One region of the Enterobacter sp. FW301-JW81 genome, then DNA from elsewhere that is predicted to be linked to it. Evidence: predicted binding sites of a transcription regulator. Region 1 holds the regulator's gene; each other region holds the start of a gene.
The links. The regulator PurR, encoded in region 1, represses purine synthesis genes. The targets are predictions, from matches to a motif close to CANGCAAACGTTTGCNTG.
Positions count from the first base shown of each region.

Region 2: a site for PurR is predicted at 1,210-1,227, ahead of AC3WOK_RS01070 (amino acid aminotransferase). Genes of this name have one in related genera too.
Region 3: a site for PurR is predicted at 1,938-1,955, ahead of tusA (sulfurtransferase TusA). Genes of this name have one in related genera too.

Region 1 covers NZ_JBYTBA010000001.1:624,719-627,997, reverse strand. Annotated here, with positions in the region: gene AC3WOK_RS03010 (MFS transporter) at 1-686, opposite strand, end outside; gene cydH (cytochrome bd-I oxidase subunit CydH) at 850-939, opposite strand; gene purR (HTH-type transcriptional repressor PurR) at 1,237-2,262, shown strand; gene punR (DNA-binding transcriptional activator PunR) at 2,280-3,191, opposite strand.
Region 2 covers NZ_JBYTBA010000001.1:242,123-245,401, reverse strand. Annotated here, with positions in the region: gene AC3WOK_RS01075 (porin) at 18-1,106, shown strand; gene AC3WOK_RS01070 (amino acid aminotransferase) at 1,291-2,481, shown strand; gene AC3WOK_RS01065 (MBL fold metallo-hydrolase) at 2,530-3,177, opposite strand; gene mepK (peptidoglycan L,D-endopeptidase MepK) at 3,198-3,279, opposite strand, start outside.
Region 3 covers NZ_JBYTBA010000008.1:76,003-79,281, reverse strand. Annotated here, with positions in the region: gene asd (aspartate-semialdehyde dehydrogenase) at 1-762, opposite strand, end outside; gene yhgN (NAAT family transporter YhgN) at 940-1,533, shown strand; gene tusA (sulfurtransferase TusA) at 1,636-1,878, opposite strand; gene AC3WOK_RS21005 (7-cyano-7-deazaguanine/7-aminomethyl-7-deazaguanine transporter) at 2,046-2,711, shown strand; gene AC3WOK_RS21000 (DcrB family lipoprotein) at 2,784-3,279, shown strand, end outside.

The sequences.
Region 1 (3,279 bases):
TGCAACACCGGCGAAATGTAGGTGTAAAGGGTGAACATCGCCCCTGCCCCCAGGACGGTGGTGAGCAGCGCGGAGAGCACCTGCGGGCGCATCAGCACCGAAAGCTCTCTGCGCACGTCAGGACGTTCCCCCGCTCTGCCTTTTGGCAAGGAGAAGAACAGCGCCACCATGGCAATCACGCCTAGCCCGGCGGTCGCCAGGAAGGACATACGCCAGCCGATCGCTTCACCCAGCCAGGTCGCCGCAGGCACCCCGCCAATGTTGGCAATCGTCAGGCCCATAAACATGGTTGCCACGGCGCTCGCCTGCTTGTGTTTTGGCACCACGCTTGCCGCCACGACCGACCCCAGCCCAAAGAACGCGCCGTGGTTAAGGCTGGTCAGAATGCGAGACAGCATCAGCGTGGTGTAGTCCGGCGCAATGGCGGAAAGCACGTTGCCCAGGGTGAAAATCGCCATCAGGAAAATCAGCGCATTGCGGCGCGCGCGGTGCGAAAGGAGAAGCGTCATCAGCGGCGCGCCTACCATCACGCCGATTGCGTAGGCGCTGATTAACATGCCTGCAGCAGGGATCGAGACGTCCACGCCCCGGGCAATAACAGGCAGTAACCCCATCGGGGAGAATTCAGTGGTGCCAATCCCAAAAGCGCCAATCGCCAGGGCCAGCAGGGGAAAATTGATTTTCATGCGTCAACTCCGGATGCCGTGTCATATGGGGACACAGAACAAAGAAGCCGAAAGCATGACATCAATCACAAAAAATTAGAAGTTAACAAAATGGCAAAAGATTTTTGCATGAGAAGTAACAATTGGGGCGATCGGGAGGGAGAACGCTCTCCCTCCGCGTAAATCAGTGCAGCGCAGCCGTCAGACCGGCAGCGACAATCAGAGCCAGCACAATAACGGTGGTGAACAGCGAAAACTTCAGATCGGAACTCATCAATTTTTCTCCTTTTAATCCCCCCACGAAAAGTGAGCCTGCTCATTTTTGCACAGTTTACGTCAAAAATCTTCCTGGATTTAAACTGATAAACACTTTACCTCTTCCCCTTTTCATCAAGATAGGACAAAATTCCACGCTAAATTTATTAGCGTACCGGCCATTGACCCCCTCCTGACGTCCCGTGTCGTTTTCCCGGCGTGCCGCAACTCAACATTGCGAAATAAGGGTGAGAGAAGGCAAACGTTTACCTTCAAGTTTTTCAGGAGTTTAGGATATGGTCTGGAGTGACATTTAATGGCAACAATTAAAGACGTAGCAAAACGCGCAAACGTTTCCACTACAACCGTATCACATGTTATTAACAAAACCCGCTTCGTGGCGGAAGAGACGCGCAATGCCGTCTGGGCCGCGATCAAAGAGCTGCACTATTCGCCAAGTGCGGTTGCGCGAAGCCTCAAGGTTAATCACACCAAATCTATTGGATTGCTGGCCACCAGCAGTGAAGCGGCCTATTTTGCCGAGATCATTGAAGCAGTTGAGAAAAACTGCTTCCAGAAAGGCTATACCCTGATTCTGGGCAACGCGTGGAACAGCATTGAAAAACAGCGCGCCTACCTGTCGATGATGGCGCAAAAGCGTGTTGATGGCCTGCTGGTGATGTGTTCCGAGTATCCGGAGTCCGTGCTGTCCATGCTCGAAGAGTATCGCCATATTCCGATGGTGGTGATGGACTGGGGCGAAGCGCGCGCGGACTTCACCGATTCCGTTATCGATAACGCCTTTGAAGGCGGCTATATGGCCGGTCGTTACCTGATCGAACGCGGTCACCGCGAGATTGGCGTGATCCCGGGTCCGCTGGAGCGCAACACCGGCGCGGGCCGTCTGGCCGGCTTCATGAAAGCAATGGAAGAAGCGCTGATCAACGTGCCGGAAAACTGGATCGTGCAGGGCGACTTTGAGCCGGAGTCGGGCTACCGCGCTATGCAGCAGATCGTCTCCCAGCAGCATCGTCCGACCGCCGTGTTCTGCGGGGGCGACATCATGGCGATGGGCGCGCTCTGCGCCGCCGATGAGCTGGGCCTGCGCGTACCGCAGGATATTTCCGTGATCGGGTATGATAACGTGCGTAACGCGCGCTACTTTACGCCAGCGTTGACCACCATTCACCAGCCGAAAGATTCGCTGGGCGAAACGGCCTTCAACATGCTGATGGACAGGATCGTCAACAAGCGCGAAGAGTCGCAGTCCATTGAAGTTCACCCGCGCCTTATCGAACGCCGTTCCGTTGCGGATGGCCCGTTCCGCGACTACCGTCGTTAATCGCTCTACGGGGCCAGCTACGCTGGCTCCCGTAACCACTCCCGGTTCAGCGTTTCGCTGTCTCCCAGATAATCCAGAAGCCAGTCCATGGCGGGTGAGACGTCATTTTGCTGCCAGGTGAGGCAGCAGGCCGCATCCGGGAAGGGATTCTCCAGCGTCAGTTCAACCCATTCTCCGGTATCGATTTTTGGGCGCGCAAAGTGCACGGGCACCATCGCGACGCACAGCCCGGCGCTGAGGCACGTCGCCGACGATTCCCAGTCAGGGGCCACCACCCGCCGCTGGTTATCCAGAAGCCAGGTGATACGCTTGGGTAATGAACGGGAGGTATCCTCCAGCACCAGTGAAGGCCAGTTGCGTAGCGTATCGTCGCTCAACGGCCCTTCCATTGCCGCCAGCGGATGATCGCGTGCCACCACGCACTTCCAGCTCAGCATGCCCATATCGCGAAAGGCGTAACGTCCCCCGACCGGGATCGCCTGCGTGGCCCCAATCGCCATCTCTGCCCTGCCGTCCGCCAGCGCATCCCAGACGCCGTTGAACACCTCCTGCGAGACCCGCAGCTCGACGTCAGAAAAATGCCGATAGAAATCGACGATCATTTGCCGGGTGCGTTCCGGCTTAACGATATTATCCACCGCGATGGAAAGATGCCCCCGCCAGCCGTTGGCGATCTGCTGACACTGTTCGCGGGTGATCTGCATTTTTTTGATAACAGAACGCCCTTCCTTCAAAAACCACGCGCCGGCGGGCGTTAATTCGACATCACGATGGCGCCGTTCAAACAGCGGAACCGCCAGCCACTCTTCGAGCTGACGCACGGTGTAGCTGATAGCCGAAGGGACGCGGTGCAGCTCCTGCGCCGCACCGCTAAAGCTGCCGTTACGCGCGACAGCATCGACCACTTCAAGAGAATAATCTGACCACATTTTCTGCCTGCAAAATTTTTGAATGCACCCGCCAAATATTAGCGTTTCACAAGCGGCTTTGCACTCCCTACACTCAGCGCCAACGTAC
Region 2 (3,279 bases), 380 kb from region 1:
AATGAGGGTAATAAATAATGATGAAGCGCAATATTCTGGCAGTGGTTATCCCTGCTCTGCTGGTAGCCGGTGCAGCTAACGCTGCAGAAATCTATAACAAAAACGGCAACAAACTGGATCTGTATGGGAAAGTGGTTGGCGAGCACGACTTCGTGACCTCCGGTGACAACACCGACAGCAACGACGCTACCTATGCGCAGATCGGTTTCAAAGGTGAAACTCAAATCAATGACCAACTGACTGGTTACGGTCAGTGGGAATACCGTGCTCTGGCAAGCCAGGCAGAAAGCAACCAGACTCAGCGTACCCGTCTGGCGTTCGCTGGTCTGAAAGCCGGTGATGCAGGTTCAATCGACTACGGCCGTAACTACGGTATCGTATACGATGTAGAATCCTACACCGATATGGCCCCATCCTTCTCTGGTATGACCTGGGCTAACTACTCTGATAACTTCATGACCGGCCGTAACTCTGGTCTGCTGACCTACCGCAACTCTGACTTCTTCGGTCTGGTTGATGGTCTGAGCCTGGGTCTGCAGTATCAGGGCAAAAACGAGCGTACCGACGTTAAAACCGCTAACGGTGACGGTTTCGGTACCTCTCTGGGTTATGATTTCGGCGAAGGTTTCGGTCTGATCGGTGCATACAGCAACTCTGACCGTACTAACTTGCAGACCGCTGACGGTAAAGGTGACAAAGCTGAAGCATGGGCAGTTGGCGCGAAATACGATGCGAACAACATCTACCTGGCAACCACCTACGCTGAAACCCGCAACATGACCCGTGAAGCTGACGGCTCATTCGCGAACAAAACTCAGAACTTCGAAGTGATCGCTCAGTACCAGTTCGACTTCGGTCTGCGCCCTTCCGTGGCCTACGTTCAGTCTAAAGGTAAAAACCTGTCACAGCGTGGCACCTTCTCTGGCGGCGATGCTGACCTGCAGAAATTTGTTGAACTGGGTGCAACTTACTACTTCAACAAAAACTTCAACGTCTATGTTGACTACCAGCTGAACCTGATCGACGACACCGACTACTCTCGTAGCGTGGGTATCGTGAACGGTAAAGACGACCAGGTTGCAATGGCTGTTACCTACCAGTTCTAATCAGAACACCACTTTGTTATATGCTTAATGAACAGGGCTTCGGCCCTGTTTTTTTATGCCCGACAGAAAATAATGGCGACTTTTGAAAAGCCGCACGCTTTTCGTCGCAAACGGTTGGCATTTTGTAAATCTACCGTTAACCTGATAGCGGATTTCACTTCTGTAATCACAATGGAACTTCGTCATGTTTGAGAACATTACCGCCGCTCCTGCCGACCCGATTCTGGGCCTGGCCGATCTGTTTCGTGCCGACGACCGCCCTGGCAAAATCAACCTGGGTATTGGTGTATATAAAGATGAAACCGGCAAAACTCCGGTACTGACCAGCGTTAAGAAAGCTGAGCAGTATCTGCTGGAAAACGAAACCACCAAAAACTACCTCGGTATTGATGGTATCCCTGAATTTGGTCGCTGCACCCAGGAGCTGCTGTTCGGTAAAGGCAGCACAATCGTCAGTGACAAACGTGCCCGTACAGCGCAGACCCCTGGCGGTACCGGCGCGCTGCGCGTGGCGGCGGATTTCCTTGCGAAAAACACCTCTGTGAAGCGCGTCTGGGTAAGCAACCCGAGCTGGCCGAACCACAAGAGCGTCTTCAATTCCGCGGGTCTGGACGTGCGCGAATACGCCTACTACGACGCGGCAAACCACTCTCTCGACTTTGACGGCCTGCTGGCAAGCCTGAGCGAAGCGCAGGCGGGCGACGTGGTGCTGTTCCACGGCTGCTGCCACAACCCAACCGGTATCGATCCGACGCTTGAGCAGTGGGAACACCTGGCGAAGCTGTCCGTAGAAAAAGGCTGGCTGCCGCTGTTTGACTTTGCCTACCAGGGCTTCGCCCGTGGTCTGGAAGAAGATGCAGAAGGCCTGCGCGCGTTCGCCGCCGTGCATCAGGAGCTGATTGTTGCCAGCTCCTACTCCAAGAACTTCGGTCTGTACAATGAGCGTGTGGGTGCCTGTACGCTGGTTGCGGCAAACGAAGAGACCGTTGACCGTGCGTTCAGCCAGATGAAATCGGTTATTCGCGCGAACTACTCTAACCCACCGGCACACGGTGCGTCTGTTGTTGCCACTATCCTGAGCAACGATGCGCTGCGCGCAATCTGGGAACAAGAGCTGAACGATATGCGCCAGCGTATTCAGCGCATGCGCCTGCTGTTTGTGAACACCCTGGCGGAGAAAGGCGCTGACCGCGACTTCAGCTTTATCATCAAACAGAACGGTATGTTCTCTTTCAGCGGCTTGACCAAAGAGCAGGTTCTGCGCCTGCGCGAAGAGTTTGGCGTGTACGCCGTAGCGTCTGGCCGCGTGAACGTTGCGGGCATGACGCCTGACAACATGGCGCCACTGTGCGAAGCGATTGTCGCCGTACTGTAATCTGCGCCCATAAAAAAGCCTGCGTTATGCAGGCTTTTTTTATTCGGGTTACCAGACAGGCATCTCATCCTGAAGGAACGGATTATTAAGCCGTTCATAGCCCAGCGTCGACATCGGACCGTGTCCAGGGATAAACGTCACATCATCACCCAGCGGCAAGAGTTTCTGTTTAATCGACTGAATCAACTGCCCGTGATCGCCGCGCGGAAAATCGCTGCGTCCTACGCCACCTTTGAAAATCACATCGCCGGAAATCAGCAGACGGGACTGGTCATCAAAGAAGACAATATGGCCTGGCGTATGCCCAGGACAATGCAACACCTGTAAAGTCACATTCCCTACGTTAACGCGCTCTCCTTCGTTTAGCCAGCGATCGGGCGTCAGGGGCTGACACTCATCAAGGCCAAACATGCGGCTTTGGGCGGGTAACCCCTGCAGCCAGAACTCATCTTCTTTTTCCGGACCAATCACCGGCACACCATAATGTTGCGCCAGTTCCGCCGCTGCGCCAACATGGTCAAGGTGACCATGCGTCAGCAAAATTTGCATCAGCGTGACACCGCTGTCAGCGACTTCCTGCTTGATTTTCTCAGCGTCGCCACCGGGATCGACAAGCGCGGCCAGTTTAGTTTGTTCGCACCAGATCAGTGAACAATTCTGGGAGAACGCGGTAACCGGAATAATACGATAGTTCATACTGCTCCTGTGTTTCGTTATTACCAGTGCCGAACCGGACCGGTATCAATATGCACAAAGTTGCTGCTGGGGTAATATCCTACACCACCTGCGCGCATAGAT
Region 3 (3,279 bases), on a different contig from region 1:
CGCGAGAATTTTGTTGGTCTCTGCCTGACCCTTCCACTCTTCGCGGGTCTGGCCGTTATCCAGCTGTTTGTCGATCCACGGGATCAGACCACCGGCCAGCGGTACGCCAAAGTTATCCACCGGCAGCTCACCGCTGCGGGTCAGCTGAGTGACTTTACGCTCGATATCCAGAATCGCGGACGCCGGGTTTGCCAGCTCGGTCGCGACGCTCTGGTGCAGCTGGCCCATCTGGGTCAGCAGCTCGCGCATATGACGCGCGCCGCCGCCGGACGCCGCCTGGTAGGTCGCCACGGAGACCCACTCCACCAGGTCCTGCGCGAACAGGCCGCCCAGCGACATCAGCATCAGGCTGACGGTACAGTTGCCTCCGACAAAGGTTTTCACGCCGTTGTTCAGGCCGTCGGTAATGACGCCCTGGTTAACCGGGTCGAGAATGATGATGGCATCGTCTTTCATACGCAGCGAAGAGGCCGCGTCAATCCAGTAGCCCTGCCAGCCGCTTTCACGCAGCTTTGGATAGATTTCGTTGGTATAATCGCCGCCCTGGCAGGTGACAATAATGTCGAGTGCCTTCAGCGCTTCCAGATCGTACGCATCCTGCAACGTGCCTGTGGTACCACCAAAGGACGGAGCAGCCTGGCCGAGCTGGGAAGTGGAGAAGAAGACCGGGCGGATAGCGTCGAAATCGCGCTCTTCAACCATGCGTTGCATGAGTACAGAGCCGACCATACCGCGCCAGCCGATAAAACCAACGTTTTTCATAGCATTTTTTTCCTGCTGAGGGTGTGTGCTGTTTGTGCAAGCCAGTATTGAACTGGGATATGCTTCACATTACAAAATGCTGCCAAAGTCGCAAGCGAAATTAATCGATGATTGCCCGGCAATCAGAAATACAGCTAATCATCATAATAACCATAGAGAGTTTCAGGGATAATTTACATGAGTGAAATCATTTCCGCCGCGGTTTTATTGATCCTGATAATGGATCCGCTGGGCAACCTGCCAATCTTCATGTCGGTGCTGAAGCACACCGAGCCGAAGCGCCGCCGGGCGATCATGATCCGCGAGCTGCTTATCGCCCTGCTGGTGATGTTTATCTTCCTGTTTGCGGGGGAAAAAATCCTCGCGTTCCTGAACCTGCGTGCCGAAACCGTGTCGATTTCCGGCGGGATTATTCTGTTCCTGATTGCGATTAAGATGATTTTCCCGAGCGCGGAAGGCAGCAGCAGCGGCCTGCCCGCGGGTGAAGAGCCGTTTATTGTGCCGCTGGCGATTCCCCTCGTTGCCGGGCCGACCATTCTGGCCACGCTGATGCTACTGTCGCATCAGTATCCGAATCAGATGAGCCATCTGGTGATTGCCCTGCTGATTGCCTGGGGCGGGACATTTATTATCCTGCTGCAGTCGTCGCTGTTCCTGCGCCTGCTCGGGGAGAAAGGGGTAAACGCGCTGGAGCGTCTGATGGGGCTGATTCTGGTGATGATGGCGACGCAGATGTTCCTGGACGGGATCCGGGCATGGATGAAGGGCTAGGTAAAAGCAAAATGGCCACTACGTGGCCATTTTTAGTGTTTGCTCCCTCTCCCTGTGGGAGAGGGCCGGGGTGAGGGCATCAGGCCGCAGAGGACAGCCCATCTAACCCTTACGAATCAAATACCGGTACGGCAGCGCGTCGGTTTGCTGGGCCACCAGCTCATGCTCCATAAAGGTACAAAAACCGGGGATATCGCGCGTGGTGGCCGGGTCGTCAGCGACGATCAGCAGCGTTTCACCGGTCTGCATGTTGCGCACGGTTTTACGTACCATCATTACCGGTTCCGGGCAGCGAAGGCCCTGGGCATCAAGGGTGTGGTCTGGGCTGGAAAACAGGTCGGTCATGATCTTCTCGGTCAGGTAAAAACGGCTGTAGTTTACGCCCCGTTGCAGTCAAAGCAAACCAGGTTAACGATTGCGTAAAAACTAACCATTGCAATGTCCTGCCAAAGCAGTATCATGCTGCGGTTTTTATTGGGTTCCCTCACCCCAACGTATAAAAAGGTCACAATATGACGCAGTTTTCTGAATCGCAGCGCGTAAAAGCGTTGTTCTGGCTTTCCCTTTTTCACCTGCTGGTGATTACCTCCAGTAACTATCTGGTGCAGCTCCCCATCTCCATTTTTGGTTTTCACACCACCTGGGGCGCGTTCAGTTTTCCGTTTATTTTCCTCGCCACGGATTTAACCGTACGTATTTTTGGCGCACCGCTGGCCCGCCGCATTATTTTTGCCGTCATGCTTCCGGCGCTGTTCATCTCGTACGTGGTGTCCTCCCTGTTTTATATGGGAAGCTGGCAGGGCTTCGAGGCGTTAACCCACTTCAACCTGTTTGTTGCCCGTATCGCCGCGGCGAGCTTTATGGCCTACGCGCTGGGGCAGATCCTCGACGTGCACGTGTTTAACCGCCTGCGTCAGAATCATCGCTGGTGGATGGCGCCCACGGCCTCGACGCTGTTCGGTAACGTGAGCGATACGCTGGCCTTCTTCTTCATCGCCTTCTGGCGCAGCCCGGATGCGTTTATGGCCGAGCACTGGATGGAAATCGCGCTGGTGGACTACTGCTTCAAGGTGCTCATCAGTATCGTCTTCTTCCTGCCTATGTACGGCGTGCTGCTGAATATGCTGCTGAAAAGGCTGGCAGATAAATCTGAAATCACGGCATTGCAGGCTGGTTAAGGGTTCGCTTTATCAGTTGTGATAAGATGATCGAATGAGCCGTTATGGCCGTTTATCGAAAGGAAGAAGTCAATGCGCAATCTGGTTAAATATGTCGGGATTGGCCTGCTGGTTGTGGGTCTTGCAGCCTGTGATAACAGCGACACGAAAACGCCTGCTCAGGGCGCATCCGCAGAGAGCAATGCGACCGGTCAGCCGGTGAATCTGATGGATGGCAAACTCAGTTTCTCTCTGCCAGCCGATATGACTGACCAGAGCGGCAAGCTGGGCACCCAGGCAAACAATATGCACGTTTACTCCGACGCAACCGGGCAGAAAGCGGTCATTGTGATTGTGGGCGACGACACCAGCGAAGACCTGGCCGTACTGTCCAAACGTCTGGAAGATCAGCAGCGCGGCCGCGATCCACAGCTGCAGGTGGTTACCAATAAGTCCATTGAACTGAAAGGCCACACGCTGCAGCAGTTGGACAGCATCATCTCCGCTAAAGGCCAGACCGCCTACTCTTCCGTGGTGCTGGGCAAGGTTGATAACAAACTGCTGACCCTGCAGATCACCCTGCCTGCGG